Regions from separate parts of the Robertmurraya mangrovi genome, predicted to be linked through region 1. Evidence: a T-box and tRNA genes for the amino acid it is inferred to sense, from the RefSeq annotation. Region 1 holds a T-box; the other regions hold tRNA genes.
What was found. A T-box is a leader RNA that pairs with one kind of tRNA and senses whether it is charged. The one in region 1 lies ahead of pheS (phenylalanine--tRNA ligase subunit alpha), so its partner is inferred to be a tRNA-Phe.

Region 1 (6,664 bases):
TTCCTCCCCGAGGAAAGCAAGTGCCTGGACCGGAAATCAACGGACAAAATTACAAGAACGAAAAAATACCAGCAGCAGATCCCTTTATTATTGAAGTAAACCATACCAAACAAAATGTTAAGTAAACTTGACATTTTGTTTAGTATGGTTTACATTATAATTACTAATAATTGGAACAGGAGGTTTATATGTTAAAAAATCGTGTCCGTGAGCTCAGAGCCCGTTTCAATTTAACTCAAGGGGATTTAGCAAAAGAAATGGGAGTTACAAGACAAACGGTTGGTTTTATTGAGAAAGGTGATTATGCACCATCCATTACACTGGTATTAAAAATGGCTGAAGTTTTCAATGTAAGTGTCGAAGAAATATTTTGGTTAGAAGAGGTGAATAAAGATGAGTGAAAAGGTGTTACGCTCGCCTATTTGGTCTTTAATGTTTATCTGGCTTGCAGGATCCATCTATCTTTTTTTAACAATCTATGAAATAACTGAACTATCAAACCTTGCCATTGGAATCCTTTCTATATTTAGTTTACTAGTGCTGATCTTTACACTAGTGTGGTTCGCTTTAATTGCTAAATTTAATAAAAAGAATCCAAAAAGGAAGATTTCTATCTTTTCTATTGTTCCTGTGGAGTTTAGAGAAGAAGATGAGGGAATGCAGTGGTTAACGAATCGAGCATGTAGGAAGGTATATATGTTTTTCTACTCAGCATTACCGCTCAGCTTTCTATTACTCTTTTTCCTTGATGATATTAAAGGTTTACCGGTAATTATTATCATTGGTTTAGCTACAGGTCAGTATATTATTTATTGGTCTGAAATTCGAAAAGCCAATTCTTAAGTGAGGTGCTCTATGGTTTGGGAATATGTATTGGTCTTTGTATTGGCTGCCATTCCTTGGATTGAGATCGCTGCTGTTATCCCGTTAGCCATTATTAAAGGATTACACCCGTTTTGGGTAGCTGTACTATCTTTTACTGGAAATTTTATCACGGTACTGTTATTCGTATTGCTCTTTGACCGTTTTAAAAAATGGCGTGAAAGAAAGAGAGAAAAAAGTCAGGAAAAAACGTCCTCCCGTTCAGAACGAGCACGAAAAATTTGGAATAAGTACGGACTGCCTGGTTTGGCTCTGGCCGCACCGCTTCTAATTGGAACCCATATTGCGGCTGGTATCGGTATGTTTCTTGGTGCTAAAAAACAATGGACGACGATTTGGATGACAATTAGCTTAGCTTTATGGAGTAGTATATTAGCCATTGGCTCCTACTATGGTTTAGGTTTTATCGATTTTATTAGATAGCGGAGGAAAAAGAAATGAGTTGGTATATGTGGATAGCTATATTAGTGCCCATCATTGCTGGTACATACCAATCTTCAAAGAAATTCAAGAAAAACTAGCTGCCCTAATATTAGAGCAGCTTTTCTTTTACTTTAATCCACTTGCAAGAGTTTGAAGCATTTCTTGTTTATTATCTTCGGAAGAATTGTTCCAAATGACCTCAAATAATACGCCTAAACCTGGTAACATTTTTTCTTCACCATTTTGAATAGCATCTACGATCGTGTCTTTAAGCTCATCTTGTGAATTGCCACTAACATTCTGGATAATTGCATTTCTTAAATTTAAGTTCACTTCATCTGCACCCCTTATCTATTTACTGAAAGACTCTTTAGTTACCTTTGAAATATACTCTCTCTACACAAATTGAAAGAGTTTCGTTAATATCTTTTCTATTTTTGGATTTATTATGTATATGAGTTAGGCTATAATAAGAAAATTGATTATATGTAAAATGAAATGTATTGGTAAAGGAGAGAAGATGTTGAAACACATTACCTCTGCGAAAAATCCTCAAGTAAAAGAGTGGAAAAAATTATTAACGAAAAAAGAAAGAGACAAAACGGAAACTTTTTTAATAGAGGGTATTCATTTAGTGGAAGAAGCACTAAAGGCAGATAAAGTATTAGAAATTATCATAAGTGAACAGAGCCATTTCATTCAAAAGATTAATTTTGGTGATACACCGGTAACTACTGTCACAGAAGAAATTATTAAGACATTATCCGATACAGAGTCTCCTCAAGGGGTATTTGCTGTTTGTGAACAAGAAAAAATAAACCTGAATGAAATTACAGGAAAGACATTCTTACTACTAGATGCTGTCCAAGATCCAGGTAACTTAGGAACGATGATACGGACAGCTGATGCAGCAGGAGTGGATGTTGTTGTCGTGGGCCAAGGTAGTGTGGATCATTACAACCCTAAAGTACTTCGTTCGGCACAAGGAAGTCACTTTCACTTGCCTGTTTTAAAGGGAGATTTATCGGAGTGGGTGGAAAAGTTAAAAGATGAAGGAACACCCGTTTATGGGACTGCATTAGAAAATGGTCAAGTATATACGGAAACTACTCCTAGTCCCACGTTTGCCTTACTAGTTGGTAATGAAGGGAACGGTGTAAATAAAGAATTACTGGATCAAACGACTAAAAATTTATATATACCGATCCATGGAAAAAGCGAATCACTTAATGTTGCAGTTGCTGCAGGAATTTTGTTATATTACTTAAGAGCATAAAAATGGGCTATAAATTTTGTAAAAGCGTTTGATATGAAGGGAATTATATAATATAATTTATTCAATTTCACAATTGCATTTATGCAATAAACGCAAAAATTGCATACGAAAAGACTAAGACGGAGAAAAGTAACTTACTGTATTTTTAAAGGGAGAAAATGCCTAGACTGAAAGCATTTTCATTAAGAAAGTAAGCGAAGTTCACCTCCTGAGTCGGCATCGGGACCATTCTTGTAATGTAAAGATGCATCGGAACAATCCGTTATCCAAATGAAGTGAGCACATCAACATTCTTTTTGTTGTGTGTTAATAAGGGTGGTACCGCGAAAACAAAACCTCGTCCCTTTTTTGGGATAAGGTTTTTTTTATTTGTCTATTTTAAGATGGTTGTTGATGATTTAGTTATTATATTAACCATCTGAGTTGATTGGAGCGGAGGGCACTTGACTCCTGCGGGAAGTAGAGGGAATGGGAGACCCCACAGGCGGTAACGCCGAGGCTCCCATCCAGGAAGAATTCGCCTTTTGAAAAAATCGGCTTCTGGATTTTTTCTTTAATTCTTCCAACTCCCCGCGGAAAGCAAGTGCCTGGAGCGGAAATCAACGGGTCACTTTAACGAACCCAAAGAATAAAGGAGGAAAAAACCATGCAAGATCGTTTAAAAGAACTTCAACAAGAAGCACTTAATAAAATCCAACAAGCGTCTGACCTTAAAGAATTGAACGACGTACGTGTTTCTTACTTAGGGAAAAAAGGACCCATCACAGAAGTATTAAAAGGAATGGGAAAGCTTTCAGCTGAAGAACGTCCTAAAATGGGAGCACTCGTCAATGAAGTAAGAGACGAAATTTCCGCAGCTATCGAACAAAAACAGCAAGTATTAGAAGCAGAAGCGGTAGAAAAGCAACTCGCTGGTGAAACCATTGATGTTACCCTACCAGGCCGCCCTGTTAGCAAAGGTAACCATCACCCACTAACTCGAATTATCGAAGAAATTGAAGATCTATTCATTGGAATGGGCTATACGATTGCAGAAGGTCCTGAAGTAGAAAAAGATTATTACAACTTTGAAGCATTAAACCTACCTAAAGGTCACCCTGCTCGTGATATGCAAGACTCATTTTACATTACAGAGGAAATTCTTCTTCGCACACATACATCGCCTATGCAAGCTAGAACGATGGAGAAAAACGAGGGTAAAGGCCCAGTAAGAATTATCTGTCCTGGAAAAGTGTATCGCCGTGATAACGATGATGCGACACACTCACACCAATTCATGCAAATTGAAGGATTGGTCGTTGATGAAAATATTCGCATGAGTGATTTAAAAGGTACATTAGACGTATTTGCGAAAAAAATGTTCGGAGAAGACCGTGAAATTCGTCTTCGCCCAAGTTTCTTCCCATTCACTGAGCCTTCTGTAGAAATGGACATTTCTTGTAAGATTTGTAGCGGAAAAGGCTGTAGCGTATGTAAAGGTACTGGCTGGATTGAAATTTTAGGTGCAGGAATGGTTCATCCGAATGTACTTGAAATGGCTGGATACGATTCGAAAAAGTACACAGGATTTGCGTTTGGTATGGGTCCAGAGCGAATTGCGATGTTGAAATACGGTGTAGATGATATTCGTCATTACTATACGAATGATGTACGTTTCTTAAAGCAATTTCACATTCACGAATAAGGGTTAAGATAGGAGGAATAAACATGTTTGTTTCATATAAATGGCTACAAGATTATGTAGACTTATCAGGAATTACAGCAAATGAGTTAGCTGAAAAGATCACCAAAAGTGGGATTGAAGTCGAAGGTGTAGATGTACTAAATGAAGGCATGAAGGGTTTAGTTATAGGACACGTATTAGAACGTGAACAACATCCAAATGCTGATAAACTAAATAAATGTTTAGTTGACGTAGGAGACGAAGAACCTGTTCAAATTATTTGCGGTGCACCAAACGTCGATAAAGGCCAAAAGGTTGTTGTTGCAAAAGTTGGAGCTGTGTTACCTGGTAATTTTAAAATTAAAAAAGCAAAGCTACGTGGTGAAGAGTCAAACGGAATGATTTGTTCTCTTCAAGAGTTAGGAGTTGAGAGTAAGCTAGTAGCTAAGGAATTCTCTGAAGGAATCTTTGTTTTTCCGAATGAAGTGACCGTTGGGGAAGATGCTCTAGCTGTACTTAACAGAGACGATCAAGTTTTAGAATTAGGTTTAACACCTAACCGTTCGGACTGCTTAAGCATGCTAGGAGTTGCTTATGAAGTAGCAGCTATTTTAGGGAGAGAAGTGAAGCTTCCTCAACCGGAAGTCGCTACATCAAATGAAAAGGCTTCTGACTATATTGAAGTAAAAGTGGAAGCATCTGAAGATAATCCATTATATGTGGCAAAAGTGATTAAAAACGTTAAAATTGCTCCATCACCAGTATGGATGCAAACAAGATTGATGGCAGCAGGTATCCGTCCTCACAATAATGTGGTTGATATCACAAACTATATTTTGATTGAATACGGTCAGCCATTACATGCATTTGATTACGATCGTCTAGGCTCAAAGGAGATTTTAGTTCGCCGTGCTCAAGCTCGTGAAGAAATGGTTACTTTAGATGACGCAAAACGTGTGTTATCGGAGGACCACTTAGTGATTACAAATGGTCAAGAGCCAGTTGCTCTAGCAGGTGTAATGGGTGGAGCAAACTCAGAAGTTCAATCTGATACAACAACGGTTCTATTAGAGTCAGCGTACTTTAAAGGTGCAACCGTTCGTAAAGCTTCAAAAGACCATGGCTTAAGAAGCGAAGCAAGTACTCGTTTTGAAAAGGGAGTAGATCCTGATCGCGTTCGTGCTGCTGCTGAGAGAGCGGCTGAATTACTTGCTCTTTATGCAAATGGTGAGGTGCTAGAAGGTTCAGTTGAGGTTGATACTTTAACGGTAGAACCGGCTGTGGTTTCTATTACTTTAGAAAAAATTAATCGCGTACTTGGTACGAACATCACTACTGATGAAGTTAAATCTATTTTCAACCGTTTACAGTTTGAAGTGAGTGTAGAAAGTGATGAAGTTACGGTAACAGTCCCAACTCGTCGTGGCGATATCACAATCGAAGAGGACTTAATTGAAGAAGTGGCACGTATTTATGGCTATGACAATTTACCAATGACATTACCGATTGGGGCTTCAACACCAGGTGCTTTATCTGAATACCAAAAGAAACGTCGTGTCATTCGTCGTTACTTAGAGGGTGCCGGCCTTTACCAAGCTGTGACTTACTCTCTAACTAGTGAGGCAAAAGCGACTCAATATGCGATTGAAAAGCGTGAGCCAATTCGCTTAGCAATGCCAATGAGTGAAGATAGAAGCATGCTGCGTTTAAGCATTGTGCCACAATTACTTGAAGTACTTAAGTACAATGTTGCTCGTCAAATGGATAGTGTAGCTGTTTATGAAACAGGTACGGTATTCTTATCGACGAATCAAGATGAGTTACCTGAAGAGCGTGAGCATTTAGCTGCAGCAATTACAGGGCTATGGCATCTACACCCATGGCAAGGAGAAAAGAAAACCGTTGATTTCTTCGTGTTAAAAGGAATATTAGAAGAAATGTTTGCCACTCTTGGATTAACCAATTTAGTTGAATACAAACAAGCTTCTATTGATGGTATGCACCCTGGTAGAACAGCAGAAGTATATCTTGCAGGTCAAAACATTGGGTTCATTGGTCAAGTACACCCAACGGTTCAAAAAGACTTAGATTTGAAGGAAACTTATGTATTCGAAATCTCGCTAAAAGCTCTGTTAGAAACAGAAACAGCTCCATTACAATATGAAGCCATTCCTAGATATCCTTCTATTACAAGAGACATTGCTTTAGTGGTTAGTAAGGAAATTGTCTCTGGAGAATTAAAAGGAATTATTGTTGAAGCAGGCGGAGATTTATTGAAAGAAGTTTCTGTGTTCGACCTTTATGAAGGTGAACGTATGGAAGCGGGTAAAAAATCAATTGCCTTCTCATTAAGATACTACAACCCTGAGAAAACTTTAACAGATGAAGAAGTAACGAAAGCACATGATAAAGTGTTAAAA
Region 2 (6,664 bases), on a different contig from region 1:
CAAGATGAGATTTCCCATAGCGCAAGCTAGTAAGATCCCTGAAAGATGATCAGGTAGATAGGTCAGAGGTGGAAGCATGGTGACATGTGAAGCTGACTGATACTAATCGATCGAGGACTTAACCATTTTATTGGTGATTACTCGAATTCTCCTTCTTCAATCATTATCTAGTTTTGAGGGAATAAGAAATTTCCTCTTGAAATCAATTTGATTTTATGTATAATTATAATAGTCTGGTGGCGATGGCGAGAAGGTCACACCCGTTCCCATACCGAACACGGAAGTTAAGCTTCTCAGCGCCGATGGTAGTTAGGGGCTGTCCCCTTGTGAGAGTAGGACGTCGCCAGGCTTTTTTAAACGGAGGATTAGCTCAGCTGGGAGAGCACCTGCCTTACAAGCAGGGGGTCGGCGGTTCGATCCCGTCATCCTCCACCAAGAATTTTTTACGGAACTTAGTGGAGTAAAATCCTTAATTCTCTTTAACTTTTAATCTTAATATGCCGGTGTAGCTCAGTTGGTAGAGCAACTGACTTGTAATCAGTAGGTCGTGGGTTCGACTCCTATCGCCGGCACCATTATTATTTTTGTACGAGCCATTAGCTCAGCCGGTAGAGCAACGAGCAATACTACTTGAATTGCTTCGAGTTGTACCCATCGAGCCGCTTCTTGAGTAATCTTCCTGAGATGGGGACATCGTAGATGCCTGAATTCAGTGAAGAATGAAAGTATAAAGCCAAATATTATTGAGAGCCATTAGCTCAGTCGGTAGAGCATCTGACTTTTAATCAGAGGGTCGGAGGTTCGAGTCCTCCATGGCTCATCAAACTTTTTTTGCAATAGCAAAGGAAGTTTACTTAATTACATTGCGGGTGTGGCGGAATTGGCAGACGCACTAGACTTAGGATCTAGCGCCGCAAGGCGTGGGGGTTCGACTCCCTTCACCCGCACCATATTTGCTCTTCTAGTAAACAATTTACCAAAAATAATGTAACGCGGAAGTAGTTCAGTGGTAGAACACCACCTTGCCAAGGTGGGGGTCGCGGGTTCGAATCCCGTCTTCCGCTCCAAGAAATGCCGGGGTGGCGGAACTGGCAGACGCACAGGACTTAAAATCCTGCGGTAGGTGACTACCGTACCGGTTCGATTCCGGTCCTCGGCACTTAACTTTTTTGCAATAGCAAAAAAAAGTTGTTTTAAAGCGAAAGCTGAAGGTTTATTATGCGCCCGTAGCTCAATTGGATAGAGCGTCTGACTACGGATCAGAAGGTTATGGGTTCGACTCCTTTCGGGCGCGCCATTAGTTATCGGGGAGTAGCTCAGCTTGGTAGAGCACTTGGTTTGGGACCAAGGGGTCGCAGGTTCGAATCCTGTCTTCCCGATCATTAGTACTTTTATATGGGGCCTTAGCTCAGCTGGGAGAGCGCCTGCCTTGCACGCAGGAGGTCAGCGGTTCGATCCCGCTAGGCTCCACTTAGATTTTTTTTCGTAACGTAGTGGAGAAAAAAGAATCTACATTAATTCACTCACGAAACGGAGTGTAGTGAAAAGAATCTTCCTGAATTTTTTAATATTTCATTTTGGCGGTGTAGCTCAGCTGGCTAGAGCGTACGGTTCATACCCGTGAGGTCGTGGGTTCGACTCCCTCCGCCGCTACCAAAATGGACCTTTAGCTCAGCTGGTTAGAGCAGACGGCTCATAACCGTCCGGTCGTAGGTTCGAGTCCTACAAGGTCCACCATTAACATTTTACGGAGGTATACCCAAGTCCGGCTGAAGGGATCGGTCTTGAAAACCGACAGGCGGGTCAAACCGCGCGGGGGTTCGAATCCCTCTACCTCCTCCATTTATTTTACAAAAAAATAATGTTAATACTATTATCGCGGGGTGGAGCACGATCGAATATGCTTCTTCGATTACTCTACAGCGCACCGATTGAGCCACTTCTTGAGATTTTTTCTGAAATCGGGGCGGTTAATCGGAATAGTCTATGCTTAAACAAAGAGCATGTGCAATATGAAATTAATACTATTATCGCGGGGTGGAGCAGTCTGGTAGCTCGTCGGGCTCATAACCCGAAGGTCGCAGGTTCAAATCCTGTCCCCGCAATAATCCATCTTAAGTGGTCCCGTGGTGTAGCGGTTAACATGCCTGCCTGTCACGCAGGAGATCGCGGGTTCGATTCCCGTCGGGACCGCCATTTACGGCTCAGTAGCTCAGTTGGTAGAGCAAAGGACTGAAAATCCTTGTGTCGGCGGTTCGATTCCGTCCTGAGCCACCATTTGAATTTATCCTTATGTAAGACCATGGCGATTGTGGCGAAGTGGTTAACGCATCGGATTGTGGTTCCGACATTCGTGGGTTCGATTCCCATCAGTCGCCCCATTTATAGTAACGCGGGTGTAGTTTAATGGTAAAACCTCAGCCTTCCAAGCTGATGTCGTGGGTTCGATTCCCATCACCCGCTCCATTTGGGCCTATAGCTCAGCTGGTTAGAGCGCACGCCTGATAAGCGTGAGGTCGATGGTTCGAGTCCATTTAGGCCCACCAGTATAGATTATATTATTCCGCAGTAGCTCAGTGGTAGAGCATTCGGCTGTTAACCGAACGGTCGTAGGTTCGAGTCCTACCTGCGGAGCCATATGGGGAAGTACTCAAGAGGCTGAAGAGGCGCCCCTGCTAAGGGTGTAGGTCGGGTAACCGGCGCGAGGGTTCAAATCCCTCCTTCTCCGCCATATATTTGGCCCATTGGTCAAGCGGTTAAGACACCGCCCTTTCACGGCGGTAACACGGGTTCGAATCCCGTATGGGTCATTACAAAAAGAGTTGTTGCTTATGCAGCAACTCTTTTTGTTTATTTCGGAAAATATGACTTAGTATAAAGCACAGAGTTGTTTGGAAGGGAAGGCACTTGACTCCTGCGGGATGGAGAGGAAGGTCGAGACCCCACAGACGGCACGTCGAGGAGGCTTGACTTCCTCCCCGCGGAAAGCGAGTGACTGGACCGGAAATCAACGGACAACCTTACTAAACCCATCAAAGTATGAGAACTAACCTAATAAAACGGGGACTGTGCTCAAAAGTCATTTTTATAATGACTTTTTGAACAGCCCCTTTTTGCTTTTCCTGCAAAAAAATAGTATCCGATATAAGTCCTATCTATAGTCCGCATGTGACTAATAAGTCTGTATGCAGAAATCATACATAACTCCCAAAGCAACAAATTCCAACGAGTTAATCCTCCAATTAAACCTATTCACTCATACAAAAATACTATTATTGTCAAAATATTTTAACCATTCATAAATATCTTTTTTTATTAGTATTACAAAATTTCTTTCATAAATTCCGTTGTAAGTGACTAAAATTTATTATTCAATGAAAAATATTTTTTCTTTCAATTATCAAATTTGTAGAAGAAATTATAGGGGAATGCTGTCGAATGAACGAGAAGTTCAATATTTTCTCCCGACATATAGCAGATTGTTGTAGAAACTGTCTTAAAATTTAAAAAACTTTTACAAGGATATTAAAATACTTCCTAGAATAATACAGGAAAGTGAAAGAAATTAAAGAGTAGGGCGGGGAATAGAGTGTCAGTCGATTTATTGATTCCGACCAATTACCAAGTGCATCTGTTCCATGAGGGGAATTACTTCGAGAGTTATCGGTTGTTTGGAGCACATGTAATTCATACGAATAACAAATTATGCACCCGTTTTTGTGTATGGGCACCAAATGCCAAGAACGTTCAGTTATTGGGGGATTTTAATAGCTGGAACGGAACGGGATACAGTTTTGAAAAATTGAATAACGAAGGAATATGGATGCTCATTGTTGAGCAAGACCTTGAGGGTTCCTATTATAAGTATGAAATCACCACATCAAACGGTGAAAAGTTAATAAAGTCAGATCCATTTGCTTTTTATTCAGAGGTTCGTCCGAATACTGCATCCATTGTATATACACTAGATGGCTATCAGTGGAAGGATCAGCGATGGTTACAAATGAAGAATAGAAAGAAAGTGTACTCTAATGCAATGGTTATTTACGAGTTACATATTGGTTCGTGGAAGAAAAAAGAGGACGGAACGTTTCTGACGTATTGTGAGTTAGCGAATGATTTAATACCATATGTTCTTGATCATGGTTTTACACATATTGAGTTGTTACCTCTTGTTGAGCATCCGCTCGATATTTCTTGGGGTTATCAAGGGACTGGTTATTACTCGGTTACTAGTCGTTATGGGACTCCTCATGATCTCATGTACTTTATTGATCTCTGTCATCAAAATAATATTGGTGTCATTATGGACTGGGTTCCTGGACATTTTTGTAAGGATGAGCATGGACTCCACCGCTTTGATGGTACGTATTTATATGAATACGAAACCGTTATGGATAGAGAAAATTTTACTTGGGGAACAGCAAACTTTGATCTTGGAAAAACAGAAGTACAGAGTTATTTAATATCTAACGCTAGATTTTGGATGGAATACTATCATATCGATGGATTTCGTGTAGATGCTGTATCTAACATTATTTTTTGGCCGAACTCAGAAAACAAAGAGAATACATTTGGTACTGACTTTTTAAAGAAATTGAACAAAACGGTTTTTCATTATGATTCGAGTGTACTAATGATAGCCGAAGATTCTACAGATTGGCCACAGGTGACTGCCCCTATTCATTATGGAGGCTTAGGATTTAATTATAAATGGAATATGGGGTGGATGAACGACATTTTGGATTATATGGAGAGCCATCCTAATGAACGTTCAAAGCTTCACGAAAAAGTAACCTTTTCTCTCATGTATGCTTTCTCGGAGAATTTTGTCTTACCTTTTTCACATGATGAAGTTGTGCATGGAAAGAAATCACTTTTAAATAAAATGCCAGGAGACTATTGGGAAAAATTTGCTCAACTAAGGCTATTACTAGGATTTATGATGGCCCACCCTGGAAAAAAACTGTTGTTTATGGGCTTTGAGTTCGGACAGTTTTCTGAATGGAAGGATAAAGAACAATTAGATTGGAATCTATTAGATTTTGAGATGCATAGGAAGACAAATGATTATGTGAAAGAGTTAATGAAAATTTACAAGCGTTCAAAACCTTTGTTTGAGCTAGATCACCTTTCTGAAGGGTTTGAATGGATTGATGTTCATAACTATAATCAGTCTATTTTCTCCTTTATTCGAAAGGGAAATTTAGAGGATGACTTCTTAGTTATTGTATGTAATTTTAAAAATCACACATATGAAGACTACATAGTGGGTGTTCCAAAAGCAGGGTCATATAGAGAAGTTTTTAACAGCAATGAGATCCAGTTTGGTGGAACTGGAGTAGTTAATAAAAAGGTCATACTCGCAGAAGATAAAGTGTTTCATGGAAAGCCATTTTCAATCAAGATGACAATCCCACCATTTGGGATTTCTATATTACGACCAGTAAAGCATCGGAAGGAGAGGAAGGGTAATGGTAAAGAAGAAGTGCGTAGCAATGTTATTAGCAGGAGGAAAGGGAAGCAGGCTTAGCTCTTTAACTAAAAGTTTAGCAAAACCAGCCGTACCATTTGGAGGAAAGTATAGAATTATAGATTTTACTTTAAGTAATTGTACGAATTCTGGTATTGATACAGTGGGTGTGTTAACGCAATATCAGCCTCTAGTTTTGAATTCATATATCGGTATAGGTAGTGCTTGGGATCTCGATCGCAAAAACGGAGGGGTTACAGTCCTTCCTCCTTATAGTGAATCTTCCGAGGTTAAATGGTATACAGGAACAGCTAGTGCCATTTATCAAAATATGAATTATTTAAAACAGTACGATCCAGAGTATGTGCTCATTTTATCTGGTGATCACATTTATAAAATGGATTATGAACTTATGCTTGAGTATCATATTGAAAAAGGATCAGATGTTACGATTTCGGTTATTGAGGTTCCATGGGAAGAAACTAGTCGCTTTGGGATTATGAATACTAACCAAGATATGAGAATAACCGAGTTTGATGAAAAGCCACAATTTGCCAAAAATAATTTAGCTTCGATGGGTATATATATTTTTAACTGGTCTATTTTAAAGGACTATTTGGAAATGGATGATCGTAATCCTGAATCTAGCCATGACTTTGGTAAAGATGTGATTCCTCTATTATTAGATGAGAAAAAGAAACTATTTGCTTATCCATTCAGTGGATATTGGAAAGACGTGGGGACAGTTAAGAGTCTGTGGGAAGCCAATATGGATCTCCTAGATGAAAACTGTGAACTAAATTTATTTGATTATAATTGGAGAATTTACTCAGTTAACCCTAATCATCCGCCTCAGTATATTTCTCCTGAAGCAGAAGTGACTGAATCCCTCATTAACGAAGGGTGTACAGTTGAAGGTGACGTAGAGAAATCCGTTTTATTTCAAGGGGTAAAAGTTGAAAGTGGTTCAATGGTTCGAGAATCTGTTATTATGCCAGATGCTATTGTAGGGAGAAACTGCTTTATCGAAAAAGCGATTGTACCTTCAAATATGAAAGTACCAGATGGAACAGTGATTAGGGCTTCGACAGAGATAGATGAGATAGTCCTAGTTACAGAAGAGATGTTGAAAGAAATTTATTCTTAATAATAAGCTTAGTACATGTTGATTTTGGGAAATAAGAGATAAAA
Region 3 (6,664 bases), on a different contig from region 1:
AGGTGGAAGCATGGTGACATGTGGAGCTGACTGATACTAATCGATCGAGGACTTAACCATAACTTTAATGATGATTGTCAGTTATCTAGTTTTGAAGGAATAATGTTTTTTCACGGTAGTGAAAAGAACTTTCCTTTATGTTTTTTCACGAGAGTGATAAAAATTTTCCTTAATATTAGTCTGGTGGCGATGGCGAGAAGGTCACACCCGTTCCCATACCGAACACGGAAGTTAAGCTTCTCAGCGCCGATGGTAGTTAGGGGCTGTCCCCTTGTGAGAGTAGGACGTCGCCAGGCATACCCCATTTGGGGTTTTTATTATGTCATTTTTAAATGGCCCATTGGTCAAGCGGTTAAGACACCGCCCTTTCACGGCGGTAACACGGGTTCGAATCCCGTATGGGTCACCAAGATTTTTTTCGTAACGTAGTGGAGAAAAAAGAATCTTCCTTAAAACGTAGAAAAATAGAAACATTTATATATGGAGGATTAGCTCAGCTGGGAGAGCACCTGCCTTACAAGCAGGGGGTCGGCGGTTCGATCCCGTCATCCTCCACCAAGAATTTTTTACGGAACGTAGTGGAGTAAAAAGATTCTTCCTTAATGTTGCCGGTGTAGCTCAGTTGGTAGAGCAACTGACTTGTAATCAGTAGGTCGTGGGTTCGACTCCTATCGCCGGCACCATTTTTTTATTATTTCGAGCCATTAGCTCAGTCGGTAGAGCAACGAGCAAAGCTACTTGAATTGCTTCGAGTTGTACCCATCGAGCTGCTTCTTGCTTAATCCTCCTGAGATGGGGACATCGTAGATGCTTAACTTCAGAGAAGGATTAGAAAATATAGGCTAAATTATATTGAGAGCCATTAGCTCAGTTGGTAGAGCATCTGACTTTTAATCAGAGGGTCGGAGGTTCGAGTCCTCCATGGCTCACCAAATCTTTTTGCGTAAGCAAAAGAGATTTCCTTATTATGTTTTCGCGCTAGCAAAAAGAAGTTTCCTTTAAATTTGCGATAGCAAAAGAGATTTAATTTAATTACATTGCGGGTGTGGCGGAATTGGCAGACGCACTAGACTTAGGATCTAGCGCCGCAAGGCGTGGGGGTTCGACTCCCTTCACCCGCACCATGCTTATTCAATTAATGCCGGGGTGGCGGAACTGGCAGACGCACAGGACTTAAAATCCTGCGGTAGGTGACTACCGTACCGGTTCGATTCCGGTCCTCGGCACCAAGTTTTTAATTACATGTTTCATATGCGCCCGTAGCTCAATTGGATAGAGCGTCTGACTACGGATCAGAAGGTTATGGGTTCGACTCCTTTCGGGCGCGCCATTATTATCAAGCAGTTACAACTAGATATCGGGGAGTAGCTCAGCTTGGTAGAGCACTTGGTTTGGGACCAAGGGGTCGCAGGTTCGAATCCTGTCTTCCCGACCATTATTTTTTATGGGGCCTTAGCTCAGCTGGGAGAGCGCCTGCCTTGCACGCAGGAGGTCAGCGGTTCGATCCCGCTAGGCTCCACTTGAATTTTTCACGAAACGAAGTGTAGTGGAAAGAATTTTCCTTTTATTTTTTCCGTAACGTAGTGGAGTGAAAAAGAATCATCATTAAGTTACTCACGGTATCAAGTGTATTGAAAAAATACTACTTATATACTATTTTGGCGGTGTAGCTCAGCTGGCTAGAGCGTACGGTTCATACCCGTGAGGTCGTGGGTTCGACTCCCTCCGCCGCTACTATATTAATACACATTTGGAGGTATACCCAAGTCCGGCTGAAGGGATCGGTCTTGAAAACCGACAGGCGGGTCAAACCGCGCGGGGGTTCGAATCCCTCTACCTCCTCCATTTATTTTAAATATTATTATCGCGGGGTGGAGCACGACCGAATATGCTTCTTCGATTACTCTACAGCGCACTGATTGAGCCACCTCTTGAATTTGCTTTCTGAAATCAGGGCGGTTTTCAAAATAGATATGCTCATATAAATGAGCATAGATAAATTTTTATATATACTATTATCGCGGGGTAGAGCAGTCTGGTAGCTCGTCGGGCTCATAACCCGAAGGTCGCAGGTTCAAATCCTGTCCCCGCAATAATCCATCTGGTCCCGTGGTGTAGCGGTTAACATGCCTGCCTGTCACGCAGGAGATCGCGGGTTCGATTCCCGTCGGGACCGCCATCTTTATACAGCTAGTAATATACTGCTGTTAATATAGATTATTTTTGTGGCTCAGTAGCTCAGTTGGTAGAGCAAAGGACTGAAAATCCTTGTGTCGGCGGTTCGATTCCGTCCTGAGCCACCTTTTATTTTTATACGGAGGGGTAGCGAAGTGGCTAAACGCGGCGGACTGTAAATCCGCTCCTTAGGGTTCGGCGGTTCGAATCCGTCCCCCTCCACCAAAGCTTTTTACGAAACAAAGTGTAGTAAAATAGCTTAATAAGTTTTTATGGCGGTTGTGGCGAAGTGGTTAACGCATCGGATTGTGGTTCCGACATTCGTGGGTTCGATTCCCATCAGTCGCCCCATATTTCTTTTTTTATTGGGCTATAGCCAAGCGGTAAGGCATCGCACTTTGACTGCGACATGCGTTGGTTCGAATCCAGCTAGCCCAGCCATTTTATTTTACTTTTATAAATCCATTGCGGGTGTAGTTTAATGGTAAAACCTCAGCCTTCCAAGCTGATGTCGTGAGTTCGATTCTCATCACCCGCTCCAAATTGGGGCCTATAGCTCAGCTGGTTAGAGCGCACGCCTGATAAGCGTGAGGTCGATGGTTCGAGTCCATTTAGGCCCATCATAATACATAAATTTAGAACTAATCCTTTTGGGTTAGTTTTTTTTATGCAATTAATAGGCTTTTGGAGTAATCTAGTTTATATAAGTAAAAAATAATTTCCAGAGGTGTACAATGAAAGAAATGCAAGAGTTCTTAAAGAGTTATCACAAAGAAATGAATTGGGAAATAGATAGAGATGGTTATGAGAGTGCGCGTGCTTCTCTTTTAAATAACTACATGTTGTTGACAACAGAAGTTTCCGAAGTTGCAGAAGAACTTAGAAAGCTCTTCAATTTAACAAATAACAATATAAAACAAGGCATTGATGCAGAAGAATCATTTAGCCAAGCCAAAGAGACTGTTAGAGAGGATTTGGGTAAAGAATTTGCTGATTGCCTTGCATACATAATTAAGATTGCTAACTACTTTGAAATTGATCTAGAAGAAAGCTTTTATGAGAAAATGGAAGAAGTTAAAAATAGAAAAAATAAAGATATAAGATTGAAATAGGTTTAATGGATATTAGAGCACAGTTACTATCGAGCAGCTGTGCTTTTACCTTTGTACCTAGAGTATATTAAGTAAGATATTAAACGTATATATTCAGATATTACATTTTATTTACCCCTCCCACTTGACTTAGAGTTCACTCTAACCCTTACAATTCATGCAACTAACCAAAAAAGGAGAAATGCATGTGTTGTATTCAAAAGTAATAGTCACGAAATACGGAGGGCCAGAAGTATTGGAAATGGTAGAGGGATCACTGCGACCGCCATCAACAGGAGAGATACTACTCAAAGTTCAGAGTGCAGGTGTTGCCCTTGCCGACATTATGAGGAGGGAAGGAGTATATCCCATGTCACCACAACCTCCATTTACACCTGGATACGATGTTGTTGGAATGATAGATATGATTGGTGAAGATGTGACAGGTTTTAATTTGGGTGAAAGGGTGGGTGTCTTTTTTCAAGAAGGGGTTGGAGGTTATGCGGAATACGTATATGCAAATCCAATTCAACTAATTAAGATTCCAGACTCTATCAAGTCCAGCCATGCTAATGCTGTCCTCTTAAATTATGTTACAGCCTATCAAATGCTAAGGCGCATTGCTAAAGTAACGGAGGGAGAAACGATCCTGATTCATGGCGCAAGTGGTGGGGTGGGAACGGCACTTTTAGAGCTCGGAAAGTTATTTAACTTAAATATGTTTGGAACCGCCTCAAAAGCCAATCATTCCATCGTTTCCAAGTATGGCGCCTATCCAATTGACTATAAAAGTGAAGATTTCGTGGAGGTTTTAAGACACTGTGCACCGAATGGTATAGATGTAGTATTTGATCCAATTGGAGAAGAGAACTGGTCACGCTCCATTGAAACGTTAAGCCAAACTGGCCGTTTTATAGGCTATGGCTTTACTTCGGCGATAAAAGAAGGACCTTTTGATAACTGGCTAAAAGAATGGAAAGTTTTCCAAGAACGAGTTCAAAAAGACAAAGGTAATCCTATCTATTTTTATAGCGTTACAAATCTCAAAAAAGAAAAGCCAATATGGTATAAGGAAGACTGTCAATTACTCATGAGTTTATTAGAAAAAGGAAAAATCAAGCCTCATATAGCACATGAAATTCCTTTTAAGGATGTCAGGCTTTCTCATGAAATGATTCAAAAGTCTGTTGGTAAAATCATTCTTATTTTCTGAGAAAAGGAGATTAATCTGTATGTACTCAATTAGTGAAATCTCCAATCTTACAGGGATTTCAGCTTTTACTCTACGATACTATGAGAAGATAGGAGTTCTTCCAAATCCCAATCGAAAAAATGGAATTCGTGAATATAGTGAACAAGACCTTGAATTTATTCTATTTATCAACGGCTTGAAGAAAACGGGAATGAAGCTTGAAGATATTGCAAAGTTTTCAGAAGATGGTTGCCTAAAGTCACAAACGGAGGAGACCATCATTAGTGATACACTATCGAAGCGAATTGATATTTTAACAGAACACTTAGAAAGTCTTGAGCAGCAACTATCAGATATTCTTGCCGTAAAAAAAGTAGCTGAAGATAAAAAAGCTTTTTACTCAAGTATGTTACATAACAAGAGGTAAAGATATGAACAAAATCATGATTGTAGAGGACGATACAAAGCTAGCGGAGTTACTGAAATTGTATATTCAAAAATACGGCTATGAGGTTATAGCTGTAACTGATTTTGATCGAGTATTCGATATCTTCCAAGCTTACCAGCCTAATTTAGTTTTGTTAGATGTGAATCTACCGAAGTTTGACGGGTTTTATTGGTGTAGACAGATTCGTGCGGCCTCAACTTGTCCCATCATTTTTATTTCCGCTCGCTCAGGTGAAATGGATCAAGTAATGGCATTAGAATATGGTGCGGACGACTACATAACAAAACCATTCCATCATGAAATCGTTATTGCAAAAATAAAAAGTCAGCTTCGAAGGGCTTTCGGGGAATATGCCCCTAAATTAGAGGAACGAGTAATTAGTCATCACGACCTGATCTTGTACCCTGAAAGGTTAGAGTTAACAAAGGGAAGCAAAACGACACTACTAACAAAAAAAGAAGCAACTATACTAGAAGTTTTAATGAAGCGCTATCCTAAAGTAGTAAGCAGAGAATTACTCCTAGAAAAATTGTGGGACGATCAGTCTTTTGTAGATGAGAATACATTAAATGTGAATATGACTCGGGTGCGGAAAAAGCTACAGGAAATCGGGATAAATGACGGCATAGAGACGATCCGCGGAGCAGGATATAAACTGGTGTGGGAAAATAGCAAATATGAAACTATTCATTCGTGACCACTTGCCATTAGTCATTATCCATATTATCCAACTGTTTTTAGTACTACTGATCTATTGGTTGGATGGGTATCGAAATCTTCCAACAGCTTTTTATTCCATTTTCCTTGGTATGAGCATACTAACTGGTTATTTACTCTATCGCTATATCCGTTTACGGTCTTTTTACAATCGATTATCGAACCCTATGGAGACACTGGATGAATCCATAAACAAAAACGGAAATGCTCTTCTAGCTGAACAATTAAACGATCTTTTAAAGCATCAATATCGTCTGTATCAGCAGCAAATGAAGTTAGGTGAAAAGAAGCGTGACCAACATATAGCTTTTATGAACTTATGGGTCCATCAAATGAAAACACCTTTGTCTGTTATTGACTTAATCACACAAGAAGAGGATGACCCCCGGTTTCGCAGTATTAAAGAAGAAGCGGACCGTATGGGTAAGGGGATTGAGATGGCACTATATGCTGCTAGATTAGATGCCTTTGAACAGGATTTTGCAGTAGAGAGTGTCCATCTTCGTAAAATCATCGAGAGAGTTCTCCAAGAAAATAAGCGTCTTTTTATTAGAAACAAAGTCTTTCCAACTGTTGAAATCTCTGAACATATCATAGTAGAATCAGACGCCAAATGGTTAGCATTCATTTTAAATCAATTAATTACAAATGCAGTCAAATATACAGCCAACCTGCATCATACGATTACGATTCTAGCTAAACTAGAAGAACAAGAAATGATCCTTGAAGTAAAGGATTACGGTGTGGGGATACCATCCTCAGATATTAATCGAGTTTTCCAGCCTTTTTACACAGGAGAGAATGGAAGAAACTTTGGGGAGTCCACAGGAATGGGGCTTTATTTAACTTCGGAAGCATGTAAACATTTAGGCCATAAAATTGAGGTACAATCAGAGGTTGGACAAGGAACAACGGTTCGAATTGCTTTTCAATCTTATATACTCGAAGATGACTGACTATCTCGGTCATCTTTTTTTCTTTTGCGAAATCTTACAAAAGTGTAAGGGAAATGAAAGAAAAGTCGATAGGAAGCCACCGTTA

Region 2: it has a tRNA-Phe gene. The T-box ahead of pheS (phenylalanine--tRNA ligase subunit alpha) is inferred to sense a tRNA for this amino acid. The anticodon was not compared.
Region 3: it has a tRNA-Phe gene. The T-box ahead of pheS (phenylalanine--tRNA ligase subunit alpha) is inferred to sense a tRNA for this amino acid. The anticodon was not compared.

Annotation. Positions count from the first base shown of each region.
Region 1 is NZ_JAXOFX010000002.1:162-6,825, forward strand. Features, by position in the region: gene SM124_RS03105 (helix-turn-helix transcriptional regulator) at 189-401, shown strand; gene SM124_RS03110 (hypothetical protein) at 394-843, shown strand; gene SM124_RS03115 (small multi-drug export protein) at 856-1,305, shown strand; gene sspI (small acid-soluble spore protein SspI) at 1,432-1,638, opposite strand; gene SM124_RS03125 (TrmH family RNA methyltransferase) at 1,829-2,581, shown strand; T-box leader at 2,689-2,929, shown strand; gene pheS (phenylalanine--tRNA ligase subunit alpha) at 3,228-4,265, shown strand; gene pheT (phenylalanine--tRNA ligase subunit beta) at 4,289-6,664, shown strand, end outside.
Region 2 is NZ_JAXOFX010000007.1:192,770-199,433, reverse strand. Features, by position in the region: partial or broken rRNA gene SM124_RS12910 (23S ribosomal RNA) at 1-126, shown strand, start outside; rRNA gene rrf (5S ribosomal RNA) at 233-349, shown strand; tRNA gene SM124_RS12900 (tRNA-Val) at 360-435, shown strand; tRNA gene SM124_RS12895 (tRNA-Thr) at 500-575, shown strand; tRNA gene SM124_RS12890 (tRNA-Lys) at 748-820, shown strand; tRNA gene SM124_RS12885 (tRNA-Leu) at 866-950, shown strand; tRNA gene SM124_RS12880 (tRNA-Gly) at 993-1,067, shown strand; tRNA gene SM124_RS12875 (tRNA-Leu) at 1,074-1,159, shown strand; tRNA gene SM124_RS12870 (tRNA-Arg) at 1,221-1,297, shown strand; tRNA gene SM124_RS12865 (tRNA-Pro) at 1,306-1,379, shown strand; tRNA gene SM124_RS12860 (tRNA-Ala) at 1,398-1,470, shown strand; tRNA gene SM124_RS12855 (tRNA-Met) at 1,580-1,656, shown strand; tRNA gene SM124_RS12850 (tRNA-Ile) at 1,661-1,737, shown strand; tRNA gene SM124_RS12845 (tRNA-Ser) at 1,750-1,842, shown strand; tRNA gene SM124_RS12840 (tRNA-Met) at 2,032-2,105, shown strand; tRNA gene SM124_RS12835 (tRNA-Asp) at 2,121-2,196, shown strand; tRNA gene SM124_RS12830 (tRNA-Phe) at 2,202-2,277, shown strand; tRNA gene SM124_RS12825 (tRNA-His) at 2,306-2,381, shown strand; tRNA gene SM124_RS12820 (tRNA-Gly) at 2,393-2,466, shown strand; tRNA gene SM124_RS12815 (tRNA-Ile) at 2,470-2,546, shown strand; tRNA gene SM124_RS12810 (tRNA-Asn) at 2,563-2,637, shown strand; tRNA gene SM124_RS12805 (tRNA-Ser) at 2,641-2,731, shown strand; tRNA gene SM124_RS12800 (tRNA-Glu) at 2,739-2,810, shown strand; gene glgB (1,4-alpha-glucan branching protein GlgB) at 3,590-5,533, shown strand; gene SM124_RS12790 (glucose-1-phosphate adenylyltransferase) at 5,475-6,620, shown strand.
Region 3 is NZ_JAXOFX010000020.1:69-6,732, forward strand. Features, by position in the region: partial or broken rRNA gene SM124_RS20390 (23S ribosomal RNA) at 1-60, shown strand, start outside; rRNA gene rrf (5S ribosomal RNA) at 180-296, shown strand; tRNA gene SM124_RS20400 (tRNA-Glu) at 335-409, shown strand; tRNA gene SM124_RS20405 (tRNA-Val) at 483-558, shown strand; tRNA gene SM124_RS20410 (tRNA-Thr) at 608-683, shown strand; tRNA gene SM124_RS20415 (tRNA-Lys) at 857-932, shown strand; tRNA gene SM124_RS20420 (tRNA-Leu) at 1,040-1,124, shown strand; tRNA gene SM124_RS20425 (tRNA-Leu) at 1,141-1,229, shown strand; tRNA gene SM124_RS20430 (tRNA-Arg) at 1,254-1,330, shown strand; tRNA gene SM124_RS20435 (tRNA-Pro) at 1,359-1,435, shown strand; tRNA gene SM124_RS20440 (tRNA-Ala) at 1,447-1,519, shown strand; tRNA gene SM124_RS20445 (tRNA-Met) at 1,661-1,734, shown strand; tRNA gene SM124_RS20450 (tRNA-Ser) at 1,753-1,845, shown strand; tRNA gene SM124_RS20455 (tRNA-Met) at 2,020-2,093, shown strand; tRNA gene SM124_RS20460 (tRNA-Asp) at 2,104-2,179, shown strand; tRNA gene SM124_RS20465 (tRNA-Phe) at 2,228-2,300, shown strand; tRNA gene SM124_RS20470 (tRNA-Tyr) at 2,317-2,400, shown strand; tRNA gene SM124_RS20475 (tRNA-His) at 2,451-2,526, shown strand; tRNA gene SM124_RS20480 (tRNA-Gln) at 2,542-2,616, shown strand; tRNA gene SM124_RS20485 (tRNA-Gly) at 2,643-2,716, shown strand; tRNA gene SM124_RS20490 (tRNA-Ile) at 2,722-2,795, shown strand; gene SM124_RS20495 (MazG nucleotide pyrophosphohydrolase domain-containing protein) at 2,910-3,287, shown strand; gene SM124_RS20500 (medium chain dehydrogenase/reductase family protein) at 3,469-4,479, shown strand; gene SM124_RS20505 (MerR family transcriptional regulator) at 4,499-4,885, shown strand; gene SM124_RS20510 (response regulator transcription factor) at 4,890-5,603, shown strand; gene SM124_RS20515 (sensor histidine kinase) at 5,584-6,579, shown strand.